Linked DNA regions of Alkalilimnicola ehrlichii MLHE-1. Each later gene encodes a partner of the first gene's protein in a complex. Links are inferred from orthologs where the notes say so. Each region holds a gene or a part of one and is shown on either strand. Other genes may lie near its edges.

Region 1 (15,281 bases):
CCGCTTACCGCAAGGCGCACCCGGAGATGGCGGCGGAGTTTGAGCGGCGGATGAAGGGCGCGCTGCCCGAGCGGTTTGCCCAGCACGCCGAGGAGGCGCTGGCCGAGGCGGTGGACGAGTCGGCCAAGGTGGCCACGCGCAAGGCCTCGGAGCAGGCGCTCAACCGGCTGGGGCCGTACCTGCCGGAGCTGCTCGGCGGCTCGGCGGACCTGTCCGGCTCCAACAACACCAAGTGGGAAGACTGCGCGGTGATCGGCGGGGCGAAGGCCGACGCCGATGGCAATTACCTCCACTACGGGGTGCGTGAGTTCGGCATGAGCGCCATTGCCAACGGGCTGGCGCTGCACGGCGGGTTCATCCCCTACACCGGCACCTTTCTGGTGTTCTCCGATTACGCGCGCAACGCCATCCGCATGGCGGCGCTGATGGGCATACAGCAGATCTTTGTCCACACCCACGACTCTATCGGTCTGGGCGAGGATGGCCCGACCCACCAGCCGGTGGAGCATCTGGGGAGTCTGCGCATGATCCCGGGGCTGGATGTCTGGCGCCCGTGCGATGCCATTGAGACCCAGGCGGCGTGGCAGGCGGCGCTGGAGCGCCGTGACGGGCCGAGTCTGCTGGCGCTCTCGCGCCAGGGGTTGGTGGCGCAGCAGCGCACCGACGAGCAGGTGGCGTTGATTCGGCGCGGCGGTTATGTGCTGGCCGAGCCCAAGCAGGGTGAGGCGGAGCTGATCCTGATGGCCACCGGCAGTGAGGTGGCGATCATGGTGGAGGCGGCCGAGCGGCTGGCCGACCGGGGCCGGCGGGTGCGGGTGGTGTCCATGCCCTGTCTGGAGGTGTTCCAGTCGCAGCCGGCCGACTACCGCGAGGCGGTGCTGCCGGCGGGGGTGCCGGTGATCGCCATGGAGGCGGCCCACCCGATGCCCTGGCAGGCGCTGCTGGGCGACCGCGGCCGGGTGATCGGCATCGACACCTTCGGCGAGTCGGCACCGGGGCCGGCACTCTACGAGCATTTCGGCATCAACGTCGACGCGGTGGTCAAGGCCAGCACCACGGTGATCTGAGCGCAGCCCAGTCTCCAACGGTTACGGCGAGCGAGGGCCCGCCCCGTCACTGCGAGGAGGCGAAGCCGACGTGGCAGTCTACCCCTCTGGATCGCCACGGGCCTTCGGCCCTCGCGATGACGGGGGGAGGGGGCGCCAAGGGGCCTGCGGCGGTGGTCGGCGGGCAATCATTCGGGTTGAACGAGGGATACTATGGCCATCAAGGTGGCGATCAACGGCTACGGCCGGATTGGGCGGGGCGTTCTGCGGGCGCTCTATGAGTCGGGGCGCAGCGATGAGCTGCGTATCGTGGCGGTCAACGACCTGTGCGAACTGCGCACGGCCGCCCATCTGACCCGCCACGACACCACGCACGGGCGGTTCCCGGGCGATGTGCAGACCGGGGAGGGCGAGCTGGTGGTCAACGGCGACCGCATCCGCTACACCTCGGAACGTGACCCGGATCGCCTGCCCTGGGAGGCGCTGGGGGTGGACCTGGTCATGGAGTGCACCGGCCGCTTTGCCAGCCGCGAGCAGGCAGAGCGCCACCTGCGGGCCGGTGCCCGCAAGGTGCTGATCTCCGCGCCGGGCGGGCCGGAGGTGGACGCCACCGTCTGTTACGGGGTCAATCACGATATCCTGCGGGCCGAACACACGGTGGTCTCCAACGCCTCCTGCACCACCAACTGCCTGGCGCCCATCGTGCAGCCGCTGCACCGGGCGCTGGGCATCGAGCAGGGGCTGCTGACCACCATCCACGCCTACACCAACGACCAAGTGCTCACCGATTCACCCCATGCCGATTTGCGCCGGGCCCGTTCGGCCACCCTGAGCCAGGTCCCCACCAAGACCGGGGCCACCCGGGCACTGGGGCTGGTGCTGCCGGAGATGGCCGGGCGGCTGGATGGCTACGCCATGCGCGTGCCCACGCTGAATGTCTCGCTGGTGGATCTGACCTTCGACGCCGGGCGGGCGACCTCGGTGGAGGAGGTGCACGAGATCATCCGCGCCGCCGCGGCCGGGCCCATGGCCGGGGTCCTGGCGGTGAACGACGACCCGCTGGTCTCCATCGACTTCAACCACCACCCGGCCTCGGCGGTGTTCGATGCCACCCTCACCAAGGTGAAGGGACGGCTGGTGAAGATCTGCGCCTGGTACGACAATGAGTGGGGGTTCGCCAACCGCATGCTGGACACGGCCGTGGCCATGATGCGGGCGGCCGGCTGAACGCCCCGAGCACCATCGAACCCGGGAGGACATCATGCGTATCGCCACCGTGCAACACGAAGGGCGTTCCCTCGCGGTCGCCGTCAGCGAGGATGGGCGTCAGGTCACGCCGCTGGCCGGTCACGACAGCGTGCAGGCCCTGCTGGAATCCGGCGAGGCCCCCCGTGAGGCCGATGCCGCGCCGATTCCCGCCGACCGGGTCACCTTCCTGGCCCCCCTCCCGGTGCCCCGGCGCAATGTCATGTGTCTGGGGCTCAATTACGCCGACCACGCGCAGGAGTCCATGGCCGCAAAGGGCCGGGACTGGAAGCTGCCGGAGGCGCCGGTGGTGTTCACCAAGGCCACCACCTCGGTGACCGGGCCCTACGCCGATGTGCGGGTGGACCCGCGGGTCACCGAACAGCTGGACTGGGAGGTGGAACTCGGGGTGGTGATCGGCCGCGGCGGGCGGCATATCCCGCAGGCGCGGGCGCTGGAGCATGTCTTCGGCTATACGGTGGTCAACGACCTGTCGGCCCGTGACCTGCAGTTCCGGCACAAGCAGTTTTTCCTGGGCAAGTCCATGGATGGCAGTTGCCCCATGGGCCCCTGGATCACCACCGCCGATGCGGTGCCGGACCCGCAGGCACTGCGTCTGACCTGCCGCGTCAACGGCGATCTCAAGCAGGACGGTGACACCCGGCAGATGGTGTTCTCCATCGCCGAGACCATCGCGACGCTCTCCAGCGTCATGACCCTGCAGCCCGGAGACATGATCGCCACCGGCACCCCGGCCGGCGTCGGATTCGCCCGCACGCCGCCGGAGTACCTGCAGCCGGGGGATGTCGTGGAGTGCGAGATCGAGGGGCTGGGCGCGCTGCGCAACCGCATGGTCGGCCCCTGAGCAGCGGCCGCCCCAGCCCCACCGTCACGGCGGAAAGCGCCACCCCCACCGTCACTGCGAGCGGGGACCCACCCCCACTGTCACTGCGAGCGGGGACCCGCCCCCACTGTCACTGCGAGGAGGCGAAGCCGACGTGGCAGTCTACCGCCCTGGATCGCCACGGGCCTTCGGCCCTCGCGATGACGGGGGGAAAGCCTTCGGCCCTCGCGATGACGGGGGAGGGGGCGCTCGTCGCGATGACGGGCTTGGGGCTCCGGTGCCTTGTGATGGCGGGGAGTCGGCCTGGGGGTGTCTAGCCCGAGCGCCAGAGCTGGATCATGAGGTAGACGCCGAAGCCGGCGAACAGCAGGCCGGCGGGGATGCCGTAGATGACCCCGGCGTTGGGGTCGGCCCAGGCGCTGTAGAGCAGCCCCAGGCCGAAGAGGATGAGCAAGCCGGGCAGCAGGATGGCGAAGGCTTTCTGTCCCACGGAACCTCCTGAGGGTTGGGGGGCTTCAGCCCAGCAGCCGGCGCTGGGCTTCGCGGTATTTCTCGGCGGTGCGGCGCAGAATCTCCTCCGGCAGACGCGGCCCCGGTGGGGTCTTGTCCCAGTCCAAAGTTTCCAGGTAATCGCGCACGAACTGCTTGTCGAAGCTGGGCGGTGAGCTGCCCGGGCGGTACTGGTCCGCCGGCCAGAAGCGGGAAGAGTCCGGCGTCAGGGCCTCGTCGATCAGCAGCAGGTTGTCGTCCTCATCCACCCCGAACTCGAACTTGGTATCGGCGATGATGATGCCGCGCTCGCGGGCGTAAGCCGCCGCCTCGCTGTAGAGCCGCAGGGTCACCTCGCGGATGCGCTCGGCCAGCGGCGCACCGATGGCCTTCACCACCGCGTCGAAGCGTACGTTTTCGTCGTGCCCGCCCACCGCGGCCTTGGTGGAGGGGGTGAAGATCGGCTCGGGCAGCGCGTCGGCCTGGCGTAGCCCCGGCGGCAGCGGGATGCCGCAGACCTGACCGGTGGCCTGATAGTCCTTCCAGCCGGAGCCGATGATGTAGCCGCGGGCGATGGCCTCCACAGGCAGCGGCCGGACCCGCCGGACCACCACCGCGCGGCCGGCCACCCGCGCCTGTTCGGCCGGATCGGGGATGACCTCTTCCGGGCGGTCGTCGAGCAGGTGGTTGGCGATGATGTGACGGGTGTGCTCGAACCAGAAGTTGGAGACCGACGTCAGCACCTGGCCCTTGCCCGGGATGGGGTCGGGCAGGATGACGTCAAAGGCGGACAGGCGGTCGGTGGTGACGATCAGCATGCGCCGGTCGTCCACCGCGTAGATGTCCCGTACCTTGCCCTGGTGCAGACACTCCAGGGACTTGAGATTGGCCTCGTAGAGGGCCTCTGGCGTTTCGGCCATGAGGGGGTGCTCCCGCATTCCGGTGGTTTGGGCCGGATGGTACAACAGATGGGCGCCCGGTGCCGCGTCCGGCGCCCATCCGCCGCACCGTCCGCGGCTCAGCCCTTGATGGCCTGGAAGGCGGACAGGGCCTGTTCCCGGCCCAGCCGCAGGTCGATCAGCGGGCACGGGTAGTCGGACCCCAGGGTGACCCCGGCCCGGCGCAGCACCGCCTCGGGCGCCGTCCAGGGGGCGTGAATGTATTTGTCGGGGAGGTTGGCCAGGGCCGGCAGCCAGCGGCGCACGTAGCGCCCCTGGGGGTCGAAGCGCTCACCCTGGCGCACCGGGTTGAAGATCCGGAAGTAGGGCGCGGCGTCGGCCCCGCAGCCGGCCACCCACTGCCAGCCCATGGCGTTGCTGGCCGCATCCCAGTCCACCAGGGTGTCCCGGAACCAGCGCTCGCCCCGCTGCCAGGGCAGTCGCAGGTGCTTGACCAGGAACGAGCCGGTCACCATGCGCACCCGGTTGTGCATCCAGCCCGTTTGCCAGAGTTCGTGCATGCCGGCGTCCACCAGCGGAATGCCGGTGCGGCCGGCCTGCCAGGCGTGCAGCCATCCATCGCCGGGGTCGGGGCGCCAAGGGAAAGCGCCGAAGCGGTCATCCACCGGGGCGTCCCCCAGATCCGGGTGGGACCAGAGCAGGTGGTGGGCGAACTCGCGCCAGCCCAGCTCGGAGAGGAAGGTCTCGCAGGCATCCTCGGGCACCCCGGCCTCGCGTGCCGCCATTACCTGCCACCAGACCTGGCGCGGCGAGAGCTCGCCGAAGTGCAGCGCCGGTGACAGGCCGGAGGTGCCGGGCTCGGCGGGTCGGTCCCGGTCCTGGGCATAGCGCGCCAGCCGGTCGGCGGCGAAGGCCTCCAGCCGGGCCAGCGCGGCCGACTCGCCGGCCTGCCAGGTGTTGCGCAGCCCGGTGTCCCAGGGGGTGCGGGGCAGCAGCCCCAGCGCCGCCAGGTCGAGGCCCTCCACCGCCGGCACCGGACGGTCGCGCAGGTCGGGGGCGGGCAGGGGTGCCGCCGGCGGCGGCTGGCGGCGGCAGGCGCGCCAGAAGGGGGTGAAGGCCCGGTAGGGCCGGTCGGCCTGATTACGCACGGCCCAGGGTTCGTGCAGCAGGGCGGTCGGGAAGCTGCGGCAGTCGAGGCCCTCCGTGCGCAGCGCCTGTTTCACCGTCCGATCGCGGGCCACGGCATCGGGCTCGTAAAGCCGGTTCCAGTAGACTGCGCCGGCGCCCGTGGCGCGGATCAGCGCCCGCAGGGTCGCCAGGGCCGGGCCGCGGCGCAGCACCAGTGGGATGCCCGCCTGGGCCAGGGCCGGGCCCAGGGCCTTGAGGCTGTGGTGCAGGTACCAGTGGCTGGCGGCTCCGGGCGGGTACTGCGGGGTCTCCTCCGGCGCGTGGAGATAGACCGCGATCACCGGCCCGCCCCGCCGGGCGGCCTGGTCGAGGGCCGGGTTGTCGGTCAGGCGCAGGTCGCGTCGCAGCCAGACCAGGGTGGCATCGCCCATGGGTGTTGTTGCCCCGCTCAGTCGGTGGGGGTGAGCAGAGCCCGGTCCAGGGTCTGGAGCGCCCGGCTGATGTCCGCGGGCAGGGCCTGGATCGGGGCTACCGCCGCCTCCGCGGCACCGGGGCCGGAGAGGAAGAGGCGGTGGGCGGGGGTGTCGGGCAGTCGGCTCAGCACCGCCTGCAGGCTGCCCCGGTCGGCGCGACAGTCGCCGTACAGGAGGGTCGCGGCCAGGTCCTCGCGCCGGGCCGCCCCGGTGACCACCTCCAGCGGTAGCGGCCGGCCGGTGTAGACCACCCGGTAGCCGTGTTCGACCGCGCACAGGGCAAAGAACAGTGTGGGGATCTCGCAAATCTCGCCGGGGAGGCAGGCACTGAGCACCCGCGGGCCGCGGGCCCGCGCGAGCTGGTGGTGGAAGCGGGCGCCGAGCCGGTGGCGCAGGTAGGCCTCGAGAAAGTGGGCCTGAAGCTGGCGCTCACCCCCGGCGGCCGCCCCCGCCCGATAGTCGTCCAGCAGGGGCAGCAGCAACTCCCGGCCCACCAGCTCCAACGGGTAGAGGGACAGGGCCTCGTTGTAGGCGCGGTCCAGGCTCAGGGCGTCGAGTGCGGTGATGCCCTGGCGGAGTTGATCCCGGTACTGCGTCCAGGGGGTCTCGCCGGAGGGGGCGGCTGTCGCCCCTGCCGGGGCGTTCAGCCCGGCCTCACGGTCCAGCACCTCGCGGGTGCGGCTGATGGGGATGCCTTGCTCCAGCAGTTCCAGGATGCGTTTGATGCGGGCAATGTCCGCCTCGGTGTAGAGCCGGTGGCCCTTGGGGGTGCGCTGGGGCCGGATCAGCCCGTACCGGCGCTCCCAGGCGCGCAGGGTCACGGGGTTGACCCCGGTGAGGGCCGTGGCGGTGCGGATGGGGTATAGACCGTCTACCGTCAGCATGGTGTCTCGGCGATCAAACGCGGTTGCGGTGGGGAGGGAGAGACCTGCATGACCAGTCGCTGCAGGTCAATGTGCCCGGACCGGAAGCCTGCCTCGCAGTATGCCAGATAATAGTGCCACATACGGCGGAAACGGAGGTCGAAGCCCAATGCCTCCAGGGCGGGTGTCGCCGCCTGGAAGCGGGCGTCCCAGTCGGCCAGGGTGCGCGCGTAGTGGGTGCCACTCGCGGCCATGGTGGCCACTTCCAGCCCCGCCGCCCGGGCGTGGCTTCGCAGGTGGCTGCGGCTGGGCAGCATGCCGCCGGGGAAGATGTAGCGCTGGATGAAATCCGGGTGGGCGCGGTAGCTCTCGAAGGCGTCCTCGCGGATGGTGATGATCTGCGCCAGCGCCCGCCCCCCCGGCCGTAGGCAGCGGTGCACCGTTTCGAACCAGGTCTGCCAGTGGGCCTCGCCCACGGCCTCGAACATCTCGATCGAGACCACGTGGTCGTACTGCCCGCTCAGGGCCCGGTAGTCCTGCAGACGCAGCACCACGCGGTCCTCCAGCCCGGCCTTTCGGATGCGCTCCCGGGCCCACGCCAGTTGGTTGGGTGAGAGGGTGACGCCGGTGACGCGCAGGCCGGCCCGGGCGGCCGCCTCCGCGAACCCGCCCCAGCCGCAGCCGATCTCCAGCACGTGCTCCCCCGGCCGGGCCGCCAGCGTCTGCAGGATGGCGGTGTATTTGGCGTCCTGGGCCTGTGCCAGGTCCATGGCCGGGGCCGCGTACCAGGCGCCGGAGTAGGTCATGCCGGGGTCCAGCCAGAGCCGGTAAAAGGCATTGCCCAAGTCGTAGTGGGCCATGATGTTACGCCGCGCGCCGCGCCGGGTGTTGGCCCGGGCGCGATGAAACAGCCACAGGGTCAGGCGGGTTAGCCAGCGGCCACGCAGCCGGTAGTTGTAGGCGCTGTGGTTGGCGTTGAGCAGCTCCAGCAGGCGGGCGGTCTGCGGGCTGTCCCAGTCACCGGCTATGTAGCTCTCCGCCAGGCCCAGGTCGCCGCGGTGCAGCAGGCAGCGGATGAGTCGCAGCGGCCGGTGCAGCACCCAGGTGGCCTCCGGGCCGGGCGCCGGCGCGGTGACGGTGATGGATTCGCCCCCGGGCAGGCGCAGGTGCAGGGTGCCCGCCGCCAGCCGCCGCAGCCAGCGGCCCATGGGCCGCACGCTGCGGGGCAGCGGTGCGCTCAGCCGGGCGCCGCGGCCAAGTTCCGTCATCGCCGCTCCTCCCCCGCGCAGGCGACGGCCCAGTCGGGCGTGCCCTCGGGGCCGATATCGGTTGCGGTGTCGGCGGTCGTGGTCGTCGCCCAGGGCGCGGCGACGCCCAGCCCCCAGGCCACCCGGACGGCGGACTGCACTCCGTCCTCATGGAAACCATAGCCGAAATAGCTGCCGCAGAACCAAGTGTGCCGCCGGCCCTGGAGACGGGGCAGCCCCTGTTGTGCGCGGTGGGTATCACGGTCGAACACCGGGTGACTGTAATGCATCCGCCGCAGCACCTGCTCCTCCCGGACCGGGATGGCGGGGTTGAGGGTGACGAACAGATCACGATGGGTGGTGAGCCCTTGCAGGCGGTTCATCCAATAGGTGACCGAGACCGGTTGCCGGCCCGCCTCGTCCCGCCGCGTCAGGTGGTTCCAGCTGGCCCAGATCGCGCGGCGGCGGGGCATCAGGGCTGGATCGGTGTGCAGCACGGCCTCGTTGCTCTGGTAACGGAAACGGCCGAGCAGTGCGGCCTCGTCGTCACTGGGCTGGGCCAGCATGGCCAGGCTCTCGTCGGCGTGCCCGCCCAGGACCACCTGGTCGAAGTGGCCGAGACACCCGCCATCACCGAAGAGCGTGACGCCGTCGGTTGTCCGCTGCACCCGCCGCACGGGGGTGTTGATATGGTAGGCGTGGAGGGCGGGCAGCATGCGTTGGACATACTCGCGGCCGCCGCCCTGGACGGTGCGCCATTGCGGTCGGTTGCCGAGTCGGATCAGTCCGTGCTGGTCAAAAAAGCGCAGAAAGCGCGCCAGCGGGAACTCGTGCAGGCTGGCCTGGGGGCAGGACCAGATGGCGGCCGCCATGGGCAGCAGGTAGTGGTCGGTGAAACCGCGCCCCAGGCCGCGCTCGCGCAGGTAGTCGCCGAGGGTCAGCCGCTCCGGGACGCCGCGGCGCAGGTAGCCGCGGGCGTGGCGGTTGAAGCGCAGGATATCCACGACCATGCGCAGGAAGCGGGGGCTGAGCAGGTGGCGGCGCCGGGCGAACAGGGTGCCCAGGTTGTCGCCCGACCATTCGATGTCCTCGTCCAGTACCGACAGCGCGAAGGACATGTCGCTGGGCCGGGTGGGGACCCCCAGGTGGCGAAAGAGTGCCGTGAGCCCCGGGTAATTCGGCTCGTTGTAGACAATAAAGCCGGTATCCACCGGGACGGCGCCCTCGGGGAGCATGGCCTCCACGGTATGGGTGTGCCCGCCGACGTAGCCGTTGCGCTCGAACAGCGTGACCCGATAGCGCCGGCTGAGGAGCCAGGCTGCAGTCAGTCCCGAAACACCGCCGCCGACCACGGCGATATGCCCCTCAGCCATGTTGCCGCCCTCCGCTGTGAAAAGATTGTATAACTATTGTACATCACTTGTGCAATTGCAAGCCGGGTGCCCGCCGGCGGCCGGGTGGTTTATCCTTAGCCGCTTTGTGGCAGCGCATTGAGGCGAGGGTGAAGCGTTACTGGCAGGGCTACCTGGCCCGGATCACCGGGCTGCTGCTGGGCGGGCTGCTGGCCGGCGCTGTGGGCGCCGTGGCCGGGTTCGTGTTGGGCTGGGTGGCCGATGGGGTGGTGCGCCATCACCGCTATTTCGGCTGGGTCTGGTCCGGCTGCGACCTGGACGGGCCGGAGCGTCGCTGCGCCGGTGTGCTGTTGGCATTGATGGGGCGGCTGGCGAAGGTCGACGGTCGGGTGAGCGAGGCCGAGGTGGCGGTGACCGAGGCGGTGCTGGCGGAGTTGCGCTTCACCGGCCTGCGCCGGCGTCGGGCGATCACCGTCTTCCGCCGCGGCCGGGACGCCGGTCTGCCGCTGCGGCCGATGTTGCGCGCCCTACGCCGGGGGCTGCGGGCGCGGCCGGAGTGGCGGGCCCGGGTGCTCGCGGCGTTGGTCCGGGTGGCCTCGGCGGACGGGCCGCCGGAGGGGGCCCAGTACCGGCTGCTGGTCCGCGTCTGGCGGGGGTTGGGGCTGTCGCGGCGGGATCTGGATCAGCGCCTGGCCGGCGGTCGCCACCGGCCCGGCCGGGCCGGGGCCGCGGGGGCCCCCGACGGTGTCGCCCGCGCCCGGGCCCTGCTCGGGGTCGGCGCCGATGCCGATCAGGCCGCAGTGCGGCGGGCCTATCGCCGGGCCCTCAGCCGGCACCATCCGGACCGGGTGCAGGCGCGCGGCGGCAGCGAGACGGAGGTGCGCCATGCCGCCAACCGCACCCGGGAGTTACGCGAGGCCTGGGAACTGCTGCGCCGGCACCACACCTGATGGCGGCCTATACCCGGGCGCGGCAGTCCGGCATGCACCGAGGGCCGGGCTTGGGTTAAAGTACGCCTCTATTTATCATTCAACGGCAGTTTTGAGAGCGTTCTTATTATGAAGGCTGACCTGAGCAGGATTCGCGCGGTGCTCTACGATCTGGACGGCACCCTGGTCGATAGCGCACCGGACCTGGCGGTGGCGGTTAACCGCGTGCTGGCCGACCTGGGCCAGCAGCCCCGGGAAGAGAACGAGATTCGCCGCTGGGTGGGCAACGGGGCCCGGCGCCTGATTATGCGGGCCCTGACCGGCGAGCATGAGGGCGATCCCGGTGATGAGCACACGGATCCGGCACTGGAGCAGTTCTTCGAGTACTACGGTGAGCGGGTGGCCGAGCGCAGTCGCCTCTACCCCGGCGTGGCCGAGGGCATCGCCGGGGTGGCCGAGCTGGGTATCGCCCAGGCGGTGGTGACCAACAAGCCGCGCCGGTTTGCCGAGCCGCTGTTGGAGACCCTGGGCATCCGCCGCTATATGGCGACGGTGGTGGGCGGCGAGTGCGCCCCGGTGAAAAAGCCCGATCCGGCCCCGCTGCGTCTGGCCCTGGAGCGGCTGGGGGTGGAGCCCGCACAGGCGTTGATGGTGGGCGACTCGGCGGTGGACGTGGGCGCGGCCCGCAACACCGGCATGAAGGTGATCTGCGTGCCCTACGGTTATAACGCCGGCAATGCCATCGAGGACGCCTTCCCCGATGCCATGGTCAAGAGCCTGGCGGAAATCCCCGCCATGCTGCGCAGTCGGGCGGCCTGATGGGGGCGCTGCTCTCCAGGGTGGATGTGCCCCGGCAGCGCCGGGCCCGCCGTCGATGGTGAGGCCCCGGCGCGCACGGAGGGAGTCACGTCTTGCATTACCTGGAGAGTCAACATGCAACCGGAACAACTGCGTGAACTGGCCGAGGCCGGCTACAACCGCGTCCCGCTGGTGCGGGAGATCCTCGCCGATCTGGACACCCCGCTGTCCACCTACCTGAAGCTGGCCCAGGGGCCCTATTCCTATTTGTTCGAGTCGGTCCAGGGCGGTGAGAAGTGGGGCCGTTATTCCATCATCGGCCTGCCTTGCCGCACGGTGCTGCGGGTATGGGGCCAGGAGGTGGAGGTCAGCGAGGATGACCGGGTGGTGGAACGCATCCCGGTGGACGATCCGCTGGCCTGGATCGAGGCCTACCAGGCCCGCTTCAAGGCGGCCGATCCGCCCGGCTTTCCGCAGATGCCCCGCTTTCTCGGCGGGCTGGTGGGCTACTTCGGCTACGAGACCGTGGGGTATATCGAGCCGCGCCTGGCCGGCCGGGCCAACCGCGACGAGCTGGAGGTGCCCGACATCCTGTTGATGGTCAGCGAGGAGGTGCTGGTCTTCGACAACCTGGCCGGCCGCCTCTACCTGGTGGTGCAGGTGGACCCGGCCGCCGAGGGGGCGCTGACACGCGGGCAGGCGCGCCTGGAGGAGCTGGCCGAGCGGCTGCGCCGCGCCGACTCGGTCTACCAGCGGCGCCGTCCTCCACGGCGGGTGCTGGAGTCGGACTTTCGCTCGAACTTCACCCAGCCGGAGTTTGAGGCGGTGGTGGAGCGTATCCGCGAGTACATCCTGGCCGGCGACTGCATGCAGGTGGTGCCCTCCCAGCGCATGTCGGTGCCCTACCGGGCGGAGCCGCTGGACCTCTACCGGGCGCTGCGCTGCACCAATCCCTCCCCCTATATGTATTACCTGGACCTGGGCGATTTCCACGTGGCCGGCTCGTCGCCGGAGATCCTGGTGCGGCTGGAGGACGACCAGGTGACGGTGCGGCCCATCGCCGGTACCCGACGCCGTGGCCACGACGAGGCCGAGGACCTGGCCCTGGAGGCCGATCTGGTCAGTGACCCCAAGGAGCTGGCTGAGCACCTGATGCTCATCGACCTGGGGCGCAACGACGTGGGCCGGGTGGCGGACACCGGCAGCGTGCGGGTCACCGAGCGGATGGTGGTGGAGCGCTACTCCCACGTCATGCATATCGTCTCCAACGTCACCGGGCGGCTGCGCCCCGGGCAGGGGCCCATGGAGGTGCTGCGCGCTACCTTCCCGGCGGGTACGGTGAGCGGGGCGCCGAAGATACGGGCCATGGAGATCATCGCCGAGGTGGAGCCGGTCAAGCGGGGGGTGTACTCGGGGGCGGTGGGGTACCTGTCCTGGTCCGGCAACCTGGATACCGCCATCGCCATCCGCACCGCGGTGATCAAGGACGGCCGGGTGTACGTGCAGGCGGGCGCTGGGGTGGTGGCCGACTCGGTGCCGCGGCTGGAGTGGAAGGAGACGCTGAACAAGGGCCGCGCCCTGTTCCGCGCCGTGGAGATGGCCGAGCACGGCCTGGATAACCCACCGGCGGTGGAGGCGCACTGAGCCATGCTGTTGATGATCGACAACTACGACTCCTTCACCTGGAACCTGGTCCAGTACCTGGGCGAGCTCGGTGCCGAGGTGGCGGTCTACCGTAACGACGAGATCGACGTGGCGGCGATCCGCCGGTTGGCCCCCGAGCGCATTGTGCTCTCGCCCGGGCCCTGTACCCCCAACGAGGCGGGGGTCTCGCTGGCGGTGGTGCGCGAGCTGGCCGGCACTGTGCCCATCCTCGGGGTCTGTCTCGGCCATCAGGCCATCGGCCAGGCCTTCGGCGGCGAGGTGGTGCGGGCGCGCCAGGTCATGCACGGCAAGACCTCGCCGATCCACCACAACGGCCGGGGCGTGTTCCGCGGGCTGGACAACCCGCTGGAGGCCACCCGCTACCATTCCCTGGTGGTGCGCCGGGAGACCCTGCCGGAGTGCTTCGAGATCACCGCCTGGACGGCGCTGGCGGACGGCCGGCTGGACGAGATCATGGGCATGCGGCATCGTGAGCTGCCGGTGGAGGGGGTGCAGTTCCACCCGGAATCCATCCTGACCCGCCAGGGGCATGAACTGCTGAAGAACTTTCTCGAGGGGTGACGACCATGGACATGCAGGGCGCGATTCGGCTGGTGACCGAGGGCACCGACCTGACCGAGGCGGAGATGACGGAGGTCATGCGCCAGATCATGACCGGTGAGGCCACCCCGGCGCAGATCGGTGGTTTTCTTATCGGCCTGCGCATGAAGGGCGAGACCGTGGCCGAGATCACCGCCGCCGCCCGGGTGATGCGCGAGCTGGCCACCCGGGTGACGGTGGACGAGCCGCACCTGCTGGACACCTGCGGCACCGGTGGCGACGCCAGTCACACCCTCAACGTCTCCACCGCCTGCGCCTTCGTGGCGGCGGCCGGTGGTGCGCGGGTGGCCAAGCACGGCAACCGATCGGTCTCCTCGAGCTGCGGCAGTGCCGATGTGCTGGAGGCGGCCGGCGCCCGGCTGGACCTGAATGCCGATCAGGTCGCCGAATGCATCCGCCGGGTGGGCGTGGGTTTCCTGTTCGCCCCGCAGCACCATTCGGCCATGAAGCACGCCATCGGGCCGCGCCGCGAGATGGGCGTGCGGACCCTGTTCAACATCCTCGGGCCGCTCACCAACCCGGCCGGCGCGCCGCACCAGCTGCTGGGGGTCTATAACAAGCACTGGGTGGTGCCGGTGGCGGAGACCCTGCGGGCGCTGGGCAGCCGCCGGGTGCTGGTGGTGCATGCGGACGATGGCCTGGACGAGATCAGCATCGGCAGCGACACACTGGTGGCGGAGCTGAATGAGGGCGAGATCCACGAGTACCGCATTACCCCGGAGCAGTTCGGTCTGCCCCGGGCCGAGCTGAGCGACCTGCAGGTGGGTACGGCCGAGGAGAGCCTGGCCCTGATCCGCGAGGCCTTCGCCGGTTGGGAGGGCCCGGCCTTCAACATCATCGCCATCAATGCCGGCGCCGCACTCTACGCCGCCGAGAAGGCGCCGACCCTGGATGCCGGTGTCGCCGGGGCCGCGGAACTGCTGCGCAACGGCTCGGCCCTGCGCAAGCTGGAGGCCTTTGTGCGCTGCACGCGGGAGGTGTGACCATGGCCGGCACCCCGGATATCCTGAAAAAGATCCTCGCCCGCAAGGCCGAGGAGGTGGATGAGCGCCAGGCCCGGCTGCCGCTGGAGAAACTCTCGGCCCGCGCTGCCGAGGCCGATCCGCCGCGGGGCTTCGCCCGGGCCCTGGCCGATCGGGTGGCGACCGGCCGGGCCGCGGTGATTGCCGAGATCAAGCGGGCCTCTCCCAGCCAGGGGGTGATCCGCGATCCCTACGATCCGGCCACCATCGCCCGCGGCTACGAGGCCGCCGGCGCCGCCTGTCTGTCGGTGCTGACCGACTGCGACTTCTTCCAGGGCGACGACGAGCACCTGCGGGTGGCCCGGGCCGCCTGCGGTCTGCCGGTGTTGCGCAAGGACTTCATCATCGACCCCTGGCAGGTGCTGGAGGCGCGGATGCTGGGCGCCGACTGCGTGCTGTTGATCGCCGCCGCCCTGGACGACGGGCGCATGGCCGAACTGCACGACCTGGCGGGGTCGCTGGGCATGGATGTGCTGGTAGAGGTGCACGACGCCGATGAATTGGCCCGTGCCGCGCGACTCAAGCCGCGCCTGCTGGGGATCAACAACCGTGACCTGCGGACCTTCGAGACCCGGCTCGAGACCACCCTCGACCTGTTGCATCAGGTGCCTGCGGGCAGTCTGCTGGTGACTGAGAGCGGTATTCACACCCCGGCGGATGTGGCCCGCATGCGGGCTGCGG
Region 2 (15,307 bases), 280 kb from region 1 along the record:
GGCGTGAGACCGACCCCTCGGAACTGAAGCGCGCCGTGCGCCAGGCACAACTGCTGGCCCGGTTGCAGGCCGCGGGCGAGCGGGGGTTGGATGCCGCCGAACTGGCGGAGATCCCGGGCCAGGCGCGGCGGGCGGCCCGGGCCCTGGCCGATCGCGGCCTGGCGGTGAGCGAACAGCGGGCCAACCCGGAACTGCTGGAGGGGGAGGGCTGCGAGCCGCGCCCCGAGCCGCTGCCGGAGCAGCAGGCGGTGCTGGACCGGCTGCAGGCGGCGGGGGATGGTTTTCAGCCTATCCTGCTGGAGGGGGTGACCGGCAGCGGCAAGACCGAGGTCTACCTGCGGGCCACCGAACAGGCCCTGGCCGCCGGCCGGCAGGTGCTGCTGCTGGTGCCGGAGATCGGCCTGACCCCGCAGTTGCTGCACCGCTTCCGCCGCCGTCTGGCGGTGCCCATGGCGGTGTTTCACTCCGGGCTGAACGACCGCGAGCGCCTGGACGCCTGGCTGGCGGCCCGCGAGGGGCGCGCCCGGGTGGTGATCGGCACCCGGTCGGCGGTCTTCGCCCCGCTGCCCGAGCCGGGGCTGATCCTGGTGGACGAGGAGCACGACACCTCGTTCAAGCAGCAGGACGGCTTTCGCTACTCCGCCCGCGACCTGGCGGTGATGCGGGCCCGGCGGCTGGGGGTGCCGGTGCTGCTGGGCACCGCCACCCCCTCCCTGGAGAGCCTTCAGAACGCCCTGTCCGGGCGCTACGCCCACCTGCACCTCAGGCACCGCGCCGGCGGTGCGGCGATGCCCTCCTTCCGGGTATTGGACGTGCGCGGTCGGCCGTTGCGCGAGGGCCTGTCCCCGGCGCTGCAGGAGGCCATGGCCACTCATCTGGCCGCCGACGGCCAGGTGCTGCTCTTTCTCAACCGCCGGGGCTTCGCCCCCACGCTGCTCTGTCATGAGTGTGGTTGGGTGGCCGAGTGCCGCCGCTGTGACGCCCGTTACACCTGGCACCGCCGGGCCGGCCGATTGCGCTGTCATCATTGTGGCGACGAGCGACCGGTGCCGCGGGCCTGTCCCGACTGCGGCAGCGTCGACCTGCGGGCGGTGGGTCAGGGCACCGAGCGGGTGGAGCGGGCCCTGGCAGAGCTCTATCCGCAGGTGCCGGTGCTGCGCATCGATCGGGACAGCACCCGCCGGCGGGGCGCCCTGGATGCCCTGCTGGCGGAGGCCGGCCGGCCCGGCCCCCGCATCCTGCTTGGCACCCAGATGCTGGCCAAGGGCCACCACTTCCCCGATGTGACCCTGGTGGGGGTGCTGGACGCGGACCATGGTCTGTACGGCGCGGACTTCCGTGCCCTGGAGCGCATGGCCCAGTTGCTTATCCAGGTGGCCGGGCGTGCCGGGCGGGCCGAGCGCCCCGGTGAGGTGCTGATCCAGACCCACCACCCGGAGCACCCGCTGCTGCACACCCTGCTGGGGCAGGGCTATGACGCCTTCGCCCGCGCCCACTTGGAGGAGCGGCGCGCCGCGGGGCTGCCGCCCTTCGCCGCCATGGCGCTGTTACGGGCCGAGGCAGTGCAGGCGGGACAGGCGCGCGGCTTCCTGCAGGCCGCCGCTGAGCGGGCGCGCGCGCTGACCGGGTCGGAGGCGGGTGGGGTGATGGTGCTGGGTCCGGTTCCCGCCCCCATGGAGCGGCGGGCTGGCCGCTACCGGGCCCAACTGCTGCTGCAAGCCGGGCGCCGTGCGGCCCTGCATCGGCTGCTGGAGCGCTGGGTCCCCGGGTTGAGCGAACTGCCCGCCGCCCGGCAGGCGCGCTGGTCACTGGACGTGGACCCCCAGGACATGTTCTGAAAACGGGTAGCGCCGCCGGTGCCGGCAGCGGGGCGGCCCGCCATGGCCTATCCTGGGGGGACCATTGGGCAGCGTGGCACCCGGTGGGCGGGCAGGCGGGCCATGGCCCGTTGTCCGGCCGTAGCGGGTGCCCCACCGGCCGCGAGGAGCCCGTCATGTGGTACCGCATCGTTCGCCCGCCGCCGGGGCTTTCCGAAGAGGACCGGGCCCGCCACCCCAGTTGGCGCCGGACCACCCGCCACTACCGGCGCAAGCAGCGCCGGGTCCGGGACCTGTGGATCGGGGCCGGTCTGCTGATGATCCTGGCGCCGGTTACCGCCATCCCGGCGATTTTGCTGGGGACGGTGCTGGCGGCGTTCACGATCCTGGATGAAACCCCTTGAGCCCGGTCGCAGGCGCCCGGTACCGACGCTGGTGGGTCAGCGTACCGCCGCCTGCAGCGCGCGGCGGATGAGTTCCTCACTGGGCAGGTCGTTGGCGCCGGGCACGGCGTTGACCAGCCGGCCGGCCTCGGCGGGCTTATAACCCAGGGCCACCAGGGCGCTGACCGCATCCTCCCGGGACCCCTGGGGGCCGGCTGGCGCGTCTAGCTGTTCGCCGGACCCGGTCCGGGCGGGCACGCCGCCCGATGCGGCCGGCAGCAGCCCGTCCAGCCGGTCGCGCAGTTCCACGATCAGCCGCTGAGCGGTCTTGCGACCCACCCCGGGGAGGCGGGTGAGGGTGGCCACGTCCTCGCGCTCGATGCAGCGTTGCAGGCCCTCGGCATTCATGCCGGAGAGCAGGGCCAGGGCCAGCTTGGGCCCGACGCCGCTGATCCGGATCAGCACCCGGAAGAGGTCGCGTTCGGCGCGGCTGGCGAACCCGTACAGGGCCTGGCCGTCGTCGCGAACGGCCAGGTGGGTCCACAGAGTGACCGCCTGGTCGCCGGCGGGCAGGGCGTAGAAGGTGGACATGGGCGCCTCCAGCTCATAGCCCACGCCCCCCACATCCAGTAGCAGCGCCGGTGGATGGCGTTCCGCGACGGTGCCGTGCAACCGCCCGATCACGCCCCGGCCCTCCGCAGGCGGGCCTGCATGTCCGCTTGGTGCAGGTGGCACAGGGCCGCGGCCAGGGCGTCCCCGGCGTCCTCCGCAGGGGTGGCGTCCAGGCGCAGCAGCATGCGGACCATGTAACCCACCTGGGCCTTGCCCGCACGACCGTGGCCCACCAGGGCCTGCTTGATCTCGCCCGGGGTGTACTCGGCCACCGGCAGCCCGGCGTTGACGCAGGCGCAGATGGCGGCGCCCCGCGCCTGCCCTAACTTGAGGGCGGAATCCGGGTTTCGGCTGACGAAGACCTGCTCGACCACCGCCGCCTCCGGCCGGTGTTGTGCCAGCAGCTCGCTCAGGGCGCGGTAGAGCACCCGCAGCCGGTCCGGGAAGGGGCCGGTGGGCAGGCGCACGCAGCCGCTGGCCACGTGGCGCGGGGCACTGCCGCTGCCCTCCACCACGCCGTAGCCGGTGATGCGGGAGCCGGGGTCGATGCCGAGGATGCGGGGCATCAGTCGGCGTAGGCCTCTTCGGCGATGTCGGCGTTGGTGTAGACCCGCTGCACGTCGTCCAGATCCTCCAGCATGTCGATGAGCCGGGCCGTGCGCCGGGCGTCCTCGCCCTCCACCGTGACCATGATGTCCGGGCGCATGGTCACGTCGGACTCGGCGGGCTCCAGCCCCGCGGCCACCAGGGCGTCGCGCACCGGCCGGTAGTCCTCGGGAGTGGTCAGGACCTCCAGGGAGTCGTCATCGTTGTGCACGATGTCCTCGGCCCCGGCCTCCAGGGCCGCCTCCATGAGCCGGTCCTCGTCGGTCCCGGGCGGGTAGAGGAGGACACCGCGGTGCTGGAACAGATAGCTCACCGAGCCGTCGGTGCCCAGGTTGCCGCCGCACTTGGTGAAGGCGTGCCGCACGTCGGAGACGGTCCGGTTGCGGTTGTCGGTCATGCAGTCGACCATCAGGGCGGCGCCGGAGGGGCCATACCCCTCATAGCGCAACTCTTCGTACTCGACGCTCTCATCCAGGCCCGCGCCGCGCTTGATCGCGCGCTCCACGTTGTCCTTGGGCATATTCTGGGCGAAGGCCCGGTCGATGGCCAGGCGCAGCCGCGGGTTGCTGTCCGGGTCCGGGCCGCCCATGCGGGCCGCCACGGTGATCTCCTTGATGTGCTTGGTGAAGATCTTGCCCCGCTTGGCGTCCTGCGCCTTCTTGCGGTGCTGGATGTTGGACCACTTGCTGTGTCCTGCCATAGCCCCGTCCATCGTCGTGTTGCCGTCGTTGGCCGGGATTCTACCATCCCCGGCGCTGCGGGCGGCGGCTAGTCGGTGGGCAGAAAATCGCTCAGTGGGCGGCTACTGGTCCGGCCCACCTGCCCGCCATGAGTGGCGAGCCAGTCATCGGCCGCCTTGCGGCCGGCATCGCGCAGGTGGCATAGGAAGGGCCAGTCGGCGTTCAACTGGCTGGCCGTGCCCAACCCGGCCAAGTCACGGTCGCCGGTCAGGTGGTGGAAGCGCAGCCGGGCGATCCGCCGGCGCAGGGGCGAGAGCGACCAGCGCGACCCGGGGCCGCAATCGGCCTGCTGCAGCGCCAGCCACTGCAACTCCCGGTAGAGGTGGGTGCTGAAGCTCAGCTCCCGGGACCGGCGCAGGATCTCTCCCGGCTCGCGCGGCGGCCCGTCGGCCGTCCGCTGGGGCATGAGCTGCAACAGCAGCAGATCATCGGCGCTGGCGTGGGTGAGCAGCGGGTGCAGCGCCGGGTTGGCGGCGAAGCCGCCGTCCCAGTAGTGGCGTCCGTTGCGCTCCACCGCCTGGAACAGGGTGGGCAGGCAGGTGGAGGCGAGCAGGGCGGTGACGTCCAGGGAGTGGTTGTCGAAGATGCGCAGGCGGCCGGTCTCCACTTCGGTGGCGCTGACAAACAGCGGCGGGGCGTCGGGCCCCGTCAGCGCAGACCAGTCCAGGCAGTCCTGCAGCAGCTCGCGGAGCGGATTAAAGCCGGCCGGGTTGAACTGATAGGGCGAGGCCACCTGGGTGGTCGCCTTGAAGGCCTGGTAGCGCACCGACCAGTCCTGGTTCCAGCCGTGCACCAGGTAACTGGCCGGCGACGGCTGCAGCGGTCCACCCAGGGCGCTGACCCCCTCCCAGAGCGTGGTGAGGGTGGCGCGCGCACCCTCCTGGCCGGCGCGCGCCCAGCCGGAGGCCAGGGCCGCGGCGTTGAGGGCGCCGGCGCTGGTGCCACTCAGGCCCGCGGGCCTGAGTCCGGCCGCGAGCAGGTGGTCGAGCACACCCCAGGTGAAGGCGCCGTGGGCGCCGCCGCCCTGAAGCGCTAGGGCCAACGGGTGGGACAGTGGGGCTTCTGTCATACGGGGCACTCCTTGGCCGGATCGGGGGTGGCGCAGGCCGGTCCTGCCGGGGGCGGCAGTGGGGCCAGTGTACCCCCCGGGATCAAGCCGGGCCCACCTCCTCGCGGGCCTGTTCGCGCAACTCCCGGCGCAGGACCTTGCCCACCGTGGTGACCGGCAGGCTGTCGCGGAACAGGATACGGCGGGGGATCTTGTAGCGGGTCAGGTGCCGGTTCAGGAACTGGCGCAGGGCGTCCTCGTCCGGGGCCGACTCGCGCTCATCGCAGACCACGTAGGCCACCACCTGTTCGTCACCGGCGTCGCCCCCGGCGGGGACCCCCACCACCGCCGCCATGATGATGGCAGGGTGTTCCAGCAGCGCCTCTTCCACCTCCTGCGGGAAGACGTTGAAGCCGCCGACGTCAATCATGTCCTTTTTGCGGTCGACGATGCGCAGGTAGCCCTGTTCATCCATCACGCCCACATCGCCGGTGTGGAACCAGCCGCCCCGCAGGGCGTGTTCGGACTCCTGCGGTTGCTTCCAGTACCCGTCGAAGACCTGTGGGCCGCGGACCACCACCTCGCCCCGTTCCCCGGCCGGAACCGGCCGGTCGTTGTCGTCGACGATACGCACCTCAGTGCCTGGCACCGGCAGGCCCACGGTGCCCAACCGCGCCTCGCCCTGGGGCGGGTTCACCGCCACCACCGGTGCGGTCTCGGTCAGCCCGTAGCCCTCCAGCACCCGACTGCGGGTGACCTCCGACCAGCGTTCCGCCACGCGGGGGTTGAGGGCGGTGCCACCGGCCACCGTTAGGTCCAGTTGCGGTGGCGGTTGGCTGCGGAACCACTCGGCCTGACAGAGGCCGTGCAACAGCAGATTAACGCCGGAGAACTTGGTGACCGGGTAGCGGGCGAAGGCCTTGCGCAGGCGGTCCACCGGGCGCGGCGACGGGCAGAGCACGTTGTGCGACCCCTGCCGGTGAAAGACCAGCAGGTTAAAGGTGAAGGCGAAAATGTGGTAAAGGGGCAGGGCGGTGAGCACGGTGTCCTGGTGCCCGCGCAGTGCCGGCCCGGCCACCGCCTCAATCTGGGCGACATTGGCCAGAAGGTGGCGGTGGCGCAGCATCGCGCCCTTGGCCCGGCCGGTGGTGCCGCCGGTGTACTGCAGCAGGGCCAGGTCATCCGCCGCCGGGCTCGGTGGGGTAAACTGGCCCAGATGCGCCGCGCCCTCTTCCAGGGTGCGGCCGAGGTGGTGTACCCCGGCGGGCGGCGGCGGCCGCTCACCGCGCCAGCGCAGCACCCCCTGGATCAGCCAGCGTAGCGGTTTCGGGAAGAAATCGGCCACCGAGGTCAGCACCACGTGCTCCACCGCGGTATCGTTGAGCGCCTGCTCCAGTTTATCGGCGAACAGGTCCACAATGACCAGCACCCGCGCGCCACTGTCGGCGAGCTGATGGTGCATCTCCGGCGCCGTGTACAACGGGTTCATATTGACCAGAGGGGTGCCGGCCTTGAGGGCGCCGAAGGCGGTGACCGGATAGGCTAGGCAGTTGGGCATCTGGATGGCCACCGGCTCGCCGGGGCCCAGCCCCGCCTCCCGCAGCAGCCAGGCCATGAAATGGTCCGAGAGCCGGTCCGTGGTGGCGTAGTCGAGGCTGGCGTTCAGACCGTTGTCCAGACAGGTGGTGAAGGCGGTCCGTTCGGGATGGTGATGGGCGGCCTGGCGCAGCATCTCCGCCAGGCTGCTCTCGGGCAGGGGTTGGAACTCGGTGGACACCCCCTCGCCATAGTGGTGTTGCCAGGGGAGACCGTCGTAGAACGCCTGCGCTGAGTGCTGACTGGTCGCCATGACTGGTCTTCTCGTCGGGGTGCGGTAAACGGCCTGCCAAAGTGCAGCAAACCGCCCGATCAACTCGGGCCCATAGTTGATTCTGAGCATAGCAGGATTCACAGATGCCCGCGTATTACCCCATGCCATATCTGGCGGATGGCACCCGGCTGCTACGGCGGATCGGGCGCCAGCCCTGGTGTCAGTGGCTGGACAGCGGCTGGCCGGGCAGTGGCGCCGGACGGTTCGACATCCTGGTGATGCGCCCGCGGATCACCCTGGAATCGGCCGGTGGCCGGACCCGGGTGGCCGGTCGGGGCCCGGTGCAACAAACCGACGAGGATCCGCTGGCGGTGTTGCAGCGCTGCCTGGGTGAGGCCGGTGGTGGCAGCCCCAGCGCGCACTGGCCCTTCTCGGGCGGGGCGGTGGGCTACTTCAGTTACGACCTGGGCCGGCGGCTGCACGGCCTGCCGGTGCGGTCCGGGGCCGGTCCGGAGATGCGGGTGGGGCTGTACGACTGGGCACTGGTGACCGACCACCACCAGCGGTTGACCGCTGTGCTGGGCGAAATCGACGAGGCCTCCCTGCTCTGGTTGCGGCACCAGGTGTTCGCCGCCCGGGACGGCGCCGCCCCGGCCTTTGCCCTGCGCGGGCCGTTGCGGCGGGCGCCGGATGCCGAACACTACGGGCGGGCCTTTCACCGGGTGCGCGATTATCTGCACGCCGGTGATTGCTACCAAGTCAATCTCGCCCGCCGGTTTCACGCCGCCTACCGGGGCGATCCGCTGGGGGCCTGGTTGCGCATGCGTCGCCGGGCGCAGGGGCCGTTCGGGGCCTGGCAGTGCTTCCCCGACGAGCAGGTCCTGTGTCTGTCACCAGAGCGGTTTCTACGCCTGCAGGGGGGCGAGGTGGATACCCGCCCCATCAAGGGGACGCGCCCCCGTGGCGGGGACCCGCAGCAGGATCGCCGCCTGGCCGAGGCCCTGCAGCAGAGCCCGAAGGATCGGGCGGAGAACGTCATGATCGTCGATCTGCTGCGCAATGACATCGGCCAGGTGTGCGAGACCGGCTCGGTGCGGGTACCGGTCCTCTGCCGGCTGGAGAGTTACCCGGCGGTGCACCACCTGGTCAGCCACGTCAGCGGCCGGCTGGCGCCGGGACGCACCGCCACCGACCTGTTGCGCGCCTGCCTACCGGGCGGCTCCATCACCGGGGCCCCGAAACGGCGCGCCATGGAGATTATCGACGAGCTGGAGCCCGGGCCCCGCGGTGTCTACTGTGGGGCGATCGGTTACATCGGTTGGAATGGCGACATGGACACCAACATCGCCATCCGGACCGCCGTGTGCCGCGATGGCGAGATCCGCTACTGGGCCGGTGGTGGCGTGGTGGCCGACTCCGAGGAGCAGGCAGAACTGTGTGAAACGGTCGACAAGGCCCGGCCCTTTCTGCTGCTGGCGGATGATGGCCGGCGGTAGGGCCGAAATCCCGGGCGGCGGCGGTGGCTTGTGCCCGGGCGGTTCAGGCGAGCAGCCTGGCGAAGGCGGCCAACCGCTCGGTCTCACGCTGGCAGTGGCGCGCCTCCGTAGCCCGTACCGCGGCGGGCAACGCCCGGTTGAGGGGGTGCGCCTCCGGCAGTTCGAAGCCCGCCTCGTGCCATTCCGCGGCATGTCGGACCAGGTGCACCAGCTCGGCGTGTTCGCCACGATAATGGGGCGAGTGGAAATGCGAGGCCACGGCCACCACCGGTTCCGGCAGCTCCCAGGCCTTGAGCAGTAGCCGGCCCGCCTCGCCGTGGTCGCAGCCCAGCGCCGACCGGGTCAGCGCCACCAGGGATTGTTCCGGGCGCCTCCCGTACTCGCCGAGCACCTCGTTCATCGGGCCGGGGAAGAAATGCACCAGCAGCAACAGGCCGATATTGTGGAGCAGGCCGGAGATGTAGGCGGCGTCGGCGGTGTCCGAAGGGGCCAGGTGGGGGGCCAGCCGGGTGGCCGTGTAGCTGGTGGCGATGGCGTCATGCCAGTAGCGCGGCGCGCTGAAGGCCGGGCAGCGGCCCGGGTCGAAGAGCTTATTCAGCAGCACCGAGGCGGCCAGCACCCGGACCCGGACCAGCCCCAGGCGCATGATGGCATGCTGGATGGAGTAGAGCGGTTGTTGACCGGCGAAGAAGGCCGAGTTGGCCATGGCCACCACCCGCGCGGACAGCCCCGGCTCGCGGGCCAGCTTGTCCGAGACCTCGGCGATGTCGGGCTCTTCCCGGTTGGCGGCCAGCAGGATCTCGTGGGCTACGTAGGGTAGCGGCGGCAGGGTGTCGTGGTCCTGTAGGCTTTCCAGGGCGGAGGTGCTCATGCCGACCTCGCGTTGCCGCTTACGAATGGGGGTCAATGCTGCACTTTGGCGCACTGGCTTGACAGGCTTGGCCCCGCACCATACTGTGGTTTTAGCGAATGGTGCGGCGCCGCAAGCCAGGGGGTGTCACCCCGGCCCTGCCCGGTCACCATTATACCCCAGTACACACCTGAAGCGTCCTGCCCGGAGCGTAATGGTCATGAGTGAAATCCGCGTCATCAAAAAGTATCCCAACCGCCGCCTCTACGATACCGCCATCAGCAGCTACATCACCCTGGCGGACGTCAAGGGGTTGGTGTTGGATGCGGTGGATTTCCAGGTGATTGATGCGAAAACGCGGCAGGATATTACCCGTAGTATCCTGCTGCAGATCATCGCCGAGGAGGAGGAGGGTGGTGAGCCCATCTTCAGCAGTGAATTGCTCGCCCAGCTGATCCGGGCCTACGGCGGCAACATGCAGAACGTGTTGACCACCTACCTGGAGAAAAGCCTGGAGCTCTGGTTCGACCAGCAACGGATGCTGCAGGAGCGGACCCGCACCTTCATGGACCACAGCCCCATCAACGTCCTCACCCAATTCGCCGAGCGTAACCTCTCCATGTGGCAGGCCATGAGCGGCCTCGAGCCCCAGGGTGCCGAGGATGATGAGCAGGGCTCGGGCGCCGACGGGGAACGCGGCGGGAAGTCCACCGGAAAGGGCAAGGGCGGCACCCGCACCAAGCGCTGAGGCACAGATCACAAAACCGACCTGAACGACGCGTCACCCGTTGACACCGGGGTGAACTGACCCTACTATCAGCTCCAATCAGCGATTGTGCACCGCAACACGGGGCCTTCGGCCTTGCTGGTCACACCGCTTTCGGGCGTGAGCGGCATCTGCTCCGTCGCCATTTTTGATTGGAAGAGGGGTATCGTCATGGCAGAACGCGTGGCACTTGTAACCGGTGGCAACGGTGGTATCGGCACCGAGATCTGCCGTCAGTTGGGGCAGTCCGGCTACCGGGTTATCACCACCTGCCTGGACGCCGAGAAGGAGAACCTGGCCGGATGGCAGGCGGAGCTGAACGCCGAGGGCGTCGATGCCGCCTACGTGGAGTGCGATGTCGCGGACTTCGAAAGCTGTGCCCGCATGGCCCGGCAGGTCGAGGAGTCCCACGGCCCGGTGGACGTGCTGGTCAACGTGGCCGGGATCACCAAGGATGCGTTTCTCCACAAGATGGACGCGGACGCCTGGGCCGCGGTGCTCAACGTCAACCTGAACAGCGTGTTCAATGTCACCCGGCAGTTCGTGGTCGGCATGCGCGAGCGCGGGTTCGGGCGGATCATCAATATCGCCTCGGTGAACGGCCAGACCGGACAGTTTGGTCAGACCAATTACTCGGCCGCGAAGGCGGGTATGCACGGCTTCACCATGGCCCTGGCGAAGGAGGGCGCCCGCAAGGGGGTGACTGTGAACACCGTCTCGCCGGGCTACATCGACACCGCGATGACGGCCGCCATGCCGGACGATGTCCGTGAGGCCATCGTGGCCCAGGTGCCCGCCGGCCGTATGGGCCAGCCGGCCGATATCGCCCGGGTGGTGCGGTTCCTGGCGGCGGATGACGCCGGCTACATCACCGGCGCCAACATCCCGGTCAATGGTGGGCTGTTCTGCAGTTTCTAAGGGGGGCAGGGCGCCGCCGACCAGGACGCGCCCTTCTCTGAGTGACGGTTCGGTAAAATTACCTGACCAGGCGTTGACAAGGTGAATCGGCCGTCATAGAATGTTGCACAGCAACATCAGAGGGGCAAAAAAATAGGGAGCGGTGGCGGCTCCCCGGCGGGTAGTGGCGCTGTTGTTTGCCCTGTCTGATGACAGGCGCTTTTTATGGAGCGCCTTGGCAAGGACTGCTTGTTATAGTTATTAGTCGGTCTCCTCCTGGCGGCGCGTATCCTAGGTAAACGTCGCCTTCCTCTTGCCCCCTCTCCCGAGGGGGTTTTTTTTGCCTGCTACACCGTCCGGCTGGCTGCTCTGCGGCATATTGTCTCAACCAGCTGATGGGAAGCCATTGTAGTGCGGCAAATCGTCATGGCAAGTACTTTCGTTGACGCGCCGCATCATGAGCAAGGCGTCATAACGTGCTGTCTTGCCGGTTTTTCCAAGCGGGCCACTGGGCTATGGGGCCGCTGGGAGGGGCTGTGCCAGCCAATCCTGCAGGCGCTGGTGCAGGCCCAGTCGGGCCTTCTTGCTCAGCATCACCCCCAGGTGTCCCCCGGGCACCGCCTCCTCCCGGTAGTCGGCATTACTCAGCAGCGTGCCCATGGCGCGGGCCGCGGCCGGGGGTACCAGGTGATCCGCGGTGGCGTAGGCGTTGAAAACCGGCTGCCGGATGCGGGTCGGGTCCACCTCGCGGCCGCCGATGGTGAGCGTGCCGCGGGCCAGGGCGTTGTCCTGATAGAACTCGCGGACGAACTCCAGAAAGGCCCTGCCGCTGAGGTCCGGGCTGTCGTACATCCAGCGCTCCATGCGCAGGAAGTCCTGCAGGGCATCGCGGTTGTGGCGCAACTGCGGGAGCTGCTGGAGGTAGCGCCGGGACAATAGTTCGGCCGGTTTGAGGCTGATAAAGACCAGGTTGAGCAGATCGGCGGGGATGTTGCCCAGGGTCTCCACCGCCAGCCCCAGGTTCAGTTCCCGGGCCAGGGCGCCGAGGGTGTCCCCGGGGCAGTGGAAATCGACGGGGGTGACCAGGGTCGCAAGCCGCCCGATCCGCTCCGGGTGCAGGGCCGTGTAGCAGAGCGAGAAGGTACCGCCCTGGCAGACCCCCAGCAGGTCCACCGGCTGACCGCCATGGCGGCGGCTCACCTCCTTCACCGCCTCATGCAGGATGTCGCAGAGGTAGTCGTCCAGCCCGAGAAAACGGTCGGCCGGCTCCGGCCGACCCCAGTCCAGCAAATAGACCGGCAGGCCGCTGTCGCGCAGACCCCGGAGCAATGAGCGCTGGGGAGAGAGGTCCAGTAGATAGGGGCGGTTGACCAGGGAGTAGAGCACCAGCAGCGGGCGCCTTGCCTCTGGTTCCGGGGCTTGGGTATCGGCGGGCGGAGGGTAATGGTAGAGGGTGGCGGGCGGCAGGGTGTGGATGGCGGTGCGCGGGGTCTCGCCCACGGTGACCGGCTGCAGAGCCGCGCACTCATCCAGGACCGCCTGCAGAGCGGCCATTGACGGGTTAAGGGAGTCTTCCCCGCGTTCCGGGGGTAGGCCTGAGGTCACGCCGGCCTCTCCCCGGTCCGCCCATCAGCGCCGGTCCCCCGCAGCCGGCGGACCTCCTCACGCAGCGCGCGGACCTCGTCCCGCAAGCCGTCGAGATCGGCCCGTTCCAGTTCCTTGGCCAGGGCCCGATGGCTCTGGCGGAGTTCATGCAGCCGCTTCTGGGTACTGTGCAGGCCGCGCCGGGTGGGCAGATCCAGCAGGCCCAGCCAGTGGTCCAGGTGTTGCTGCAGCGCACGGGTGTAGCCCAGGCTGCTCTCGCTGAGGGCGACGAAGGCCTGGCGATAGTCGTCGGTGCCCAGCCGCTCCTCCCAGGCCTGCTCACTCGCTTGCAGGTAGCGATCACGTACCGCCTGCAGGGTGGGTGGGGCCGGCGGCGAGGCCGCCAGCTCATCGGCCAATCGCTCCACTCCAGCAAGGGCGGCCTCGCGGGTCTGCCCCAGGAAGCGTTCCAGAGCCATCTGGTGGCGAAGCCCGGCCTCTATCAGTGCCTGTTGACGGGCCTGATGGTCCGCCCAGGGGCCGAGCCGGGCGGCGACCAGGTCGAGCCAGGGACGCAGCCAGGCGGGCGGCGGGGTGTCCTGGGTGTCGCTGCCCAGGGTTTGGCGCAGGCCCTGCCCCCAGTCCAGGGTCTGGTGGAGATGACGGAAGCCCTGCTCGAGTTGCTGTCGCAGGGGCGCCAGGGCGGCGTGCAGGGCCGCAGGGTCGGGGCGCTCGCCCTCGCTCTCAGCCGCCTGGAGGACTGCCAGTGCCGGGCCCAGGTGCTGCTCCGACCACAGCTCAACCGTGGTGGACCAGAACGCACGGACCTGCTCCCGGGCGGCATCCGCCCAGGCGCGCCAGTCGCTATGGGTTTGCTCCCCTTGGTCAGACACTGCGGCCGATTTCCCCCTGTGCTGGGGCGTCAGTCTATCACCGTTACCAGTGTGGGTAAGGGGGCGGCTTGTGTCCGAGGCGATCAGTCCCGTTGCGCGGCCTCTTGCTGCCAGTCCCGCTTCAGCGCCGCCGCCCGGGACGCCTGGTAGTAATCGGCTTGCGGGTGGTGCTCCACCTCTCTCAACTGCCCCAGGGCACTGTTCAGGTCCCCGAGCTGGTGGTAGTAGCGGGCCATGGCCAGGTGGGCGTCCACCGGGCGCCCGGCCTCGTTGGCCGCCTCCGCCAGGCGCCGCTTGAGTTCCGGGTGGTTCGGGTGGTCGCGTACCGCGCGGGTGAGCACCTGCCGGGCCTCATTGGGCTGCCCGGCATCCAACAGGGCGTCCGCCAGGTAGGTGGGCGCGGCGCGGTTGCCCGGGAACAGCTCCTGAGCCTTGCGCAAGGTGGCCGCCGCCTGTGCCGGGTCGCCGGAGCGCTGCTGCAGGCGGCCGCGCGCCAGCAGCCATGCCGGCTGGCCGGAGAGGTCCGCCTCCAGCTTAGAGAGCAGGGCCTCGGCCTCGTCGAACTGCCGATCGCGGATCAATGCGAGGGCCAGCCCGTAACGGGCGGCGATCTGCTCCGCACCCCGGGTCTGCTCCGCGCGGGCGCGGAAGCGCTGAACGGCCTCGCGGGCATCGCCCTGCGCGAGCACCTGCTGGCGGGCCTGCATGACGTGGAACCGGCCGCTCTCCAGGGGGGCGTCCACGGTGTAGGCGTCGGCGCGGGCGCGGGCCTCGGTGATGCGGTTTTCTGTCAGCGGGTGGGTGCTCAGGTATTCGGGGGCGCGCTCGCGGTAGCGGCTGGCCTCAAGCAGGCGCTCGAAGAAGCCGGGCATGCCTTGCGGGTCGAGCCCGGAACGGGCGAGGATACGCAAACCCACGCGATCGGCCTCGCGCTCAAAGCCCCGGGAGTAGCTCAGTTGCTGCTGAAGGGTGCCGCCAATGCCGGCCATGGCGGCGGCGCTGCCGGCCTGGGGGTCGTAGGCGCCGATCAGTACCGCGGCCAGCAGGGCGGCGGCTGTTTGCAGATTCAAGCGCTGGGCCGAGGCATAATGCCGGGCGATATGGCGTTGGGTGACGTGGGCGATCTCGTGGGCCATGACCGCGGCCAGTTCGCTCTCCGAGCGCGCCGCGTCCAGCAGGCCGGTGTTGATGCCAATGTAGCCGCCGGGCATGGCGAAGGCGTTGATATTGTCGTCCTCCACCACGAAGAAGGTGAAGCGCAGCCCCGGCATGTCGCTGTGAGCCGCCAGCCGTTGGCCCAGCTCATCGATATAGGCGGTGATCTCAGGGTCATCGGCGAGCGGCAGGTGTTGCCGGAGTTGGCGCATCAGCTCGTCCCCGATCGCCTGCTCGTCGCTGGGCGAAAGGACTTGAGCGGCGGGGTTGCCCATATCAGGCAGGCGCAACTCCTCGCTGGCCCGCGCGGCGGTCACGCTGGCGAGCAGCATGGCCACTGCCACGAGCGCCGCGATGAACAACTGAAAGGCTTGGCGGGCGTTCATGATCACCTTGTTGAGACCCCCGGGCTTGATGAGGGGTTCCGTCACTGGCTACAGGTTACCGCCGGGGGGCATTTGTGGCTATGATGTCGGGGCGCCGGCGGACAGGACGACCGAATCCCACGGGATACCCATGCAACTGATCAGAGACTGGTTCTCCCGAACGTTCAACGACCCCCAGGTGGTGGTGCTGGGCCTGGTCCTGCTGCTGGGCTTCGGCGTGGTGCTCTTCATGGGCAATATGCTGGCGCCGGTGCTGGCGAGCCT

What was found.
Region 2: the proteins of MLG_RS11400 (region 1) and pabB are in contact, whole or in part, in a solved structure (PDB 8RP0), measured with the Escherichia coli proteins. The link is inferred for Alkalilimnicola ehrlichii MLHE-1 from one-to-one orthologs.

Annotation. Positions count from the first base shown.
Region 1 is NC_008340.1:2,547,626-2,562,906, reverse strand. Bases 11,901-14,749 are described here. They hold MLG_RS11400 (aminodeoxychorismate/anthranilate synthase component II), read left to right. Parts: upstream 11,901-12,960; coding sequence 12,961-13,539; downstream 13,540-14,749. Other genes in these bases: trpC (indole-3-glycerol phosphate synthase TrpC), read left to right, coding at 14,564-14,749; trpD (anthranilate phosphoribosyltransferase), read left to right, coding at 13,545-14,561; trpE (anthranilate synthase component I), read left to right, coding at 11,901-12,957. In the rest of the region: tkt (transketolase), read left to right, coding at 1-1,067; gap (type I glyceraldehyde-3-phosphate dehydrogenase), read left to right, coding at 1,260-2,273; MLG_RS11445 (fumarylacetoacetate hydrolase family protein), read left to right, coding at 2,308-3,156; MLG_RS15475 (hypothetical protein), read right to left, coding at 3,449-3,625; MLG_RS11440 (phosphoribosylaminoimidazolesuccinocarboxamide synthase), read right to left, coding at 3,651-4,544; MLG_RS11435 (cryptochrome/photolyase family protein), read right to left, coding at 4,643-6,082; MLG_RS11430 (MerR family transcriptional regulator), read right to left, coding at 6,100-7,008; MLG_RS11425 (SAM-dependent methyltransferase), read right to left, coding at 7,002-8,255; MLG_RS11420 (NAD(P)/FAD-dependent oxidoreductase), read right to left, coding at 8,252-9,607; MLG_RS11415 (TerB family tellurite resistance protein), read left to right, coding at 9,736-10,536; MLG_RS11410 (phosphoglycolate phosphatase), read left to right, coding at 10,645-11,334; more of trpE, read left to right, coding at 11,449-11,900; more of trpC, read left to right, coding at 14,750-15,281. UniProt on the Escherichia coli protein: Part of a heterodimeric complex that catalyzes the two-step biosynthesis of 4-amino-4-deoxychorismate (ADC), a precursor of p-aminobenzoate (PABA) and tetrahydrofolate.
Region 2 is NC_008340.1:2,822,158-2,837,464, reverse strand. The notes cover bases 6,461-9,335. They hold pabB (aminodeoxychorismate synthase component I), read left to right. Parts: upstream 6,461-7,159; coding sequence 7,160-8,512; downstream 8,513-9,335. Other genes in these bases: MLG_RS12575 (HDOD domain-containing protein), read right to left, coding at 8,556-9,335; MLG_RS12585 (AMP-binding protein), read right to left, coding at 6,461-7,055. Outside these bases: MLG_RS12615 (primosomal protein N'), read left to right, coding at 1-1,838; MLG_RS12610 (hypothetical protein), read left to right, coding at 1,994-2,221; Holliday junction branch migration protein RuvA, read right to left, coding at 2,258-2,884; crossover junction endodeoxyribonuclease RuvC, read right to left, coding at 2,881-3,378; MLG_RS12595 (YebC/PmpR family DNA-binding transcriptional regulator), read right to left, coding at 3,378-4,118; MLG_RS12590 (patatin-like phospholipase family protein), read right to left, coding at 4,187-5,227; more of MLG_RS12585, read right to left, coding at 5,310-6,460; more of MLG_RS12575, read right to left, coding at 9,336-9,383; polyhydroxyalkanoate synthesis repressor PhaR, read left to right, coding at 9,583-10,110; phbB (acetoacetyl-CoA reductase), read left to right, coding at 10,300-11,046; MLG_RS12560 (alpha/beta fold hydrolase), read right to left, coding at 11,539-12,630; MLG_RS12555 (poly(R)-hydroxyalkanoic acid synthase subunit PhaE), read right to left, coding at 12,627-13,502; MLG_RS12550 (M48 family metalloprotease), read right to left, coding at 13,586-15,043; MLG_RS12545 (AI-2E family transporter), read left to right, coding at 15,174-15,307. UniProt on the Escherichia coli protein: Part of a heterodimeric complex that catalyzes the two-step biosynthesis of 4-amino-4-deoxychorismate (ADC), a precursor of p-aminobenzoate (PABA) and tetrahydrofolate.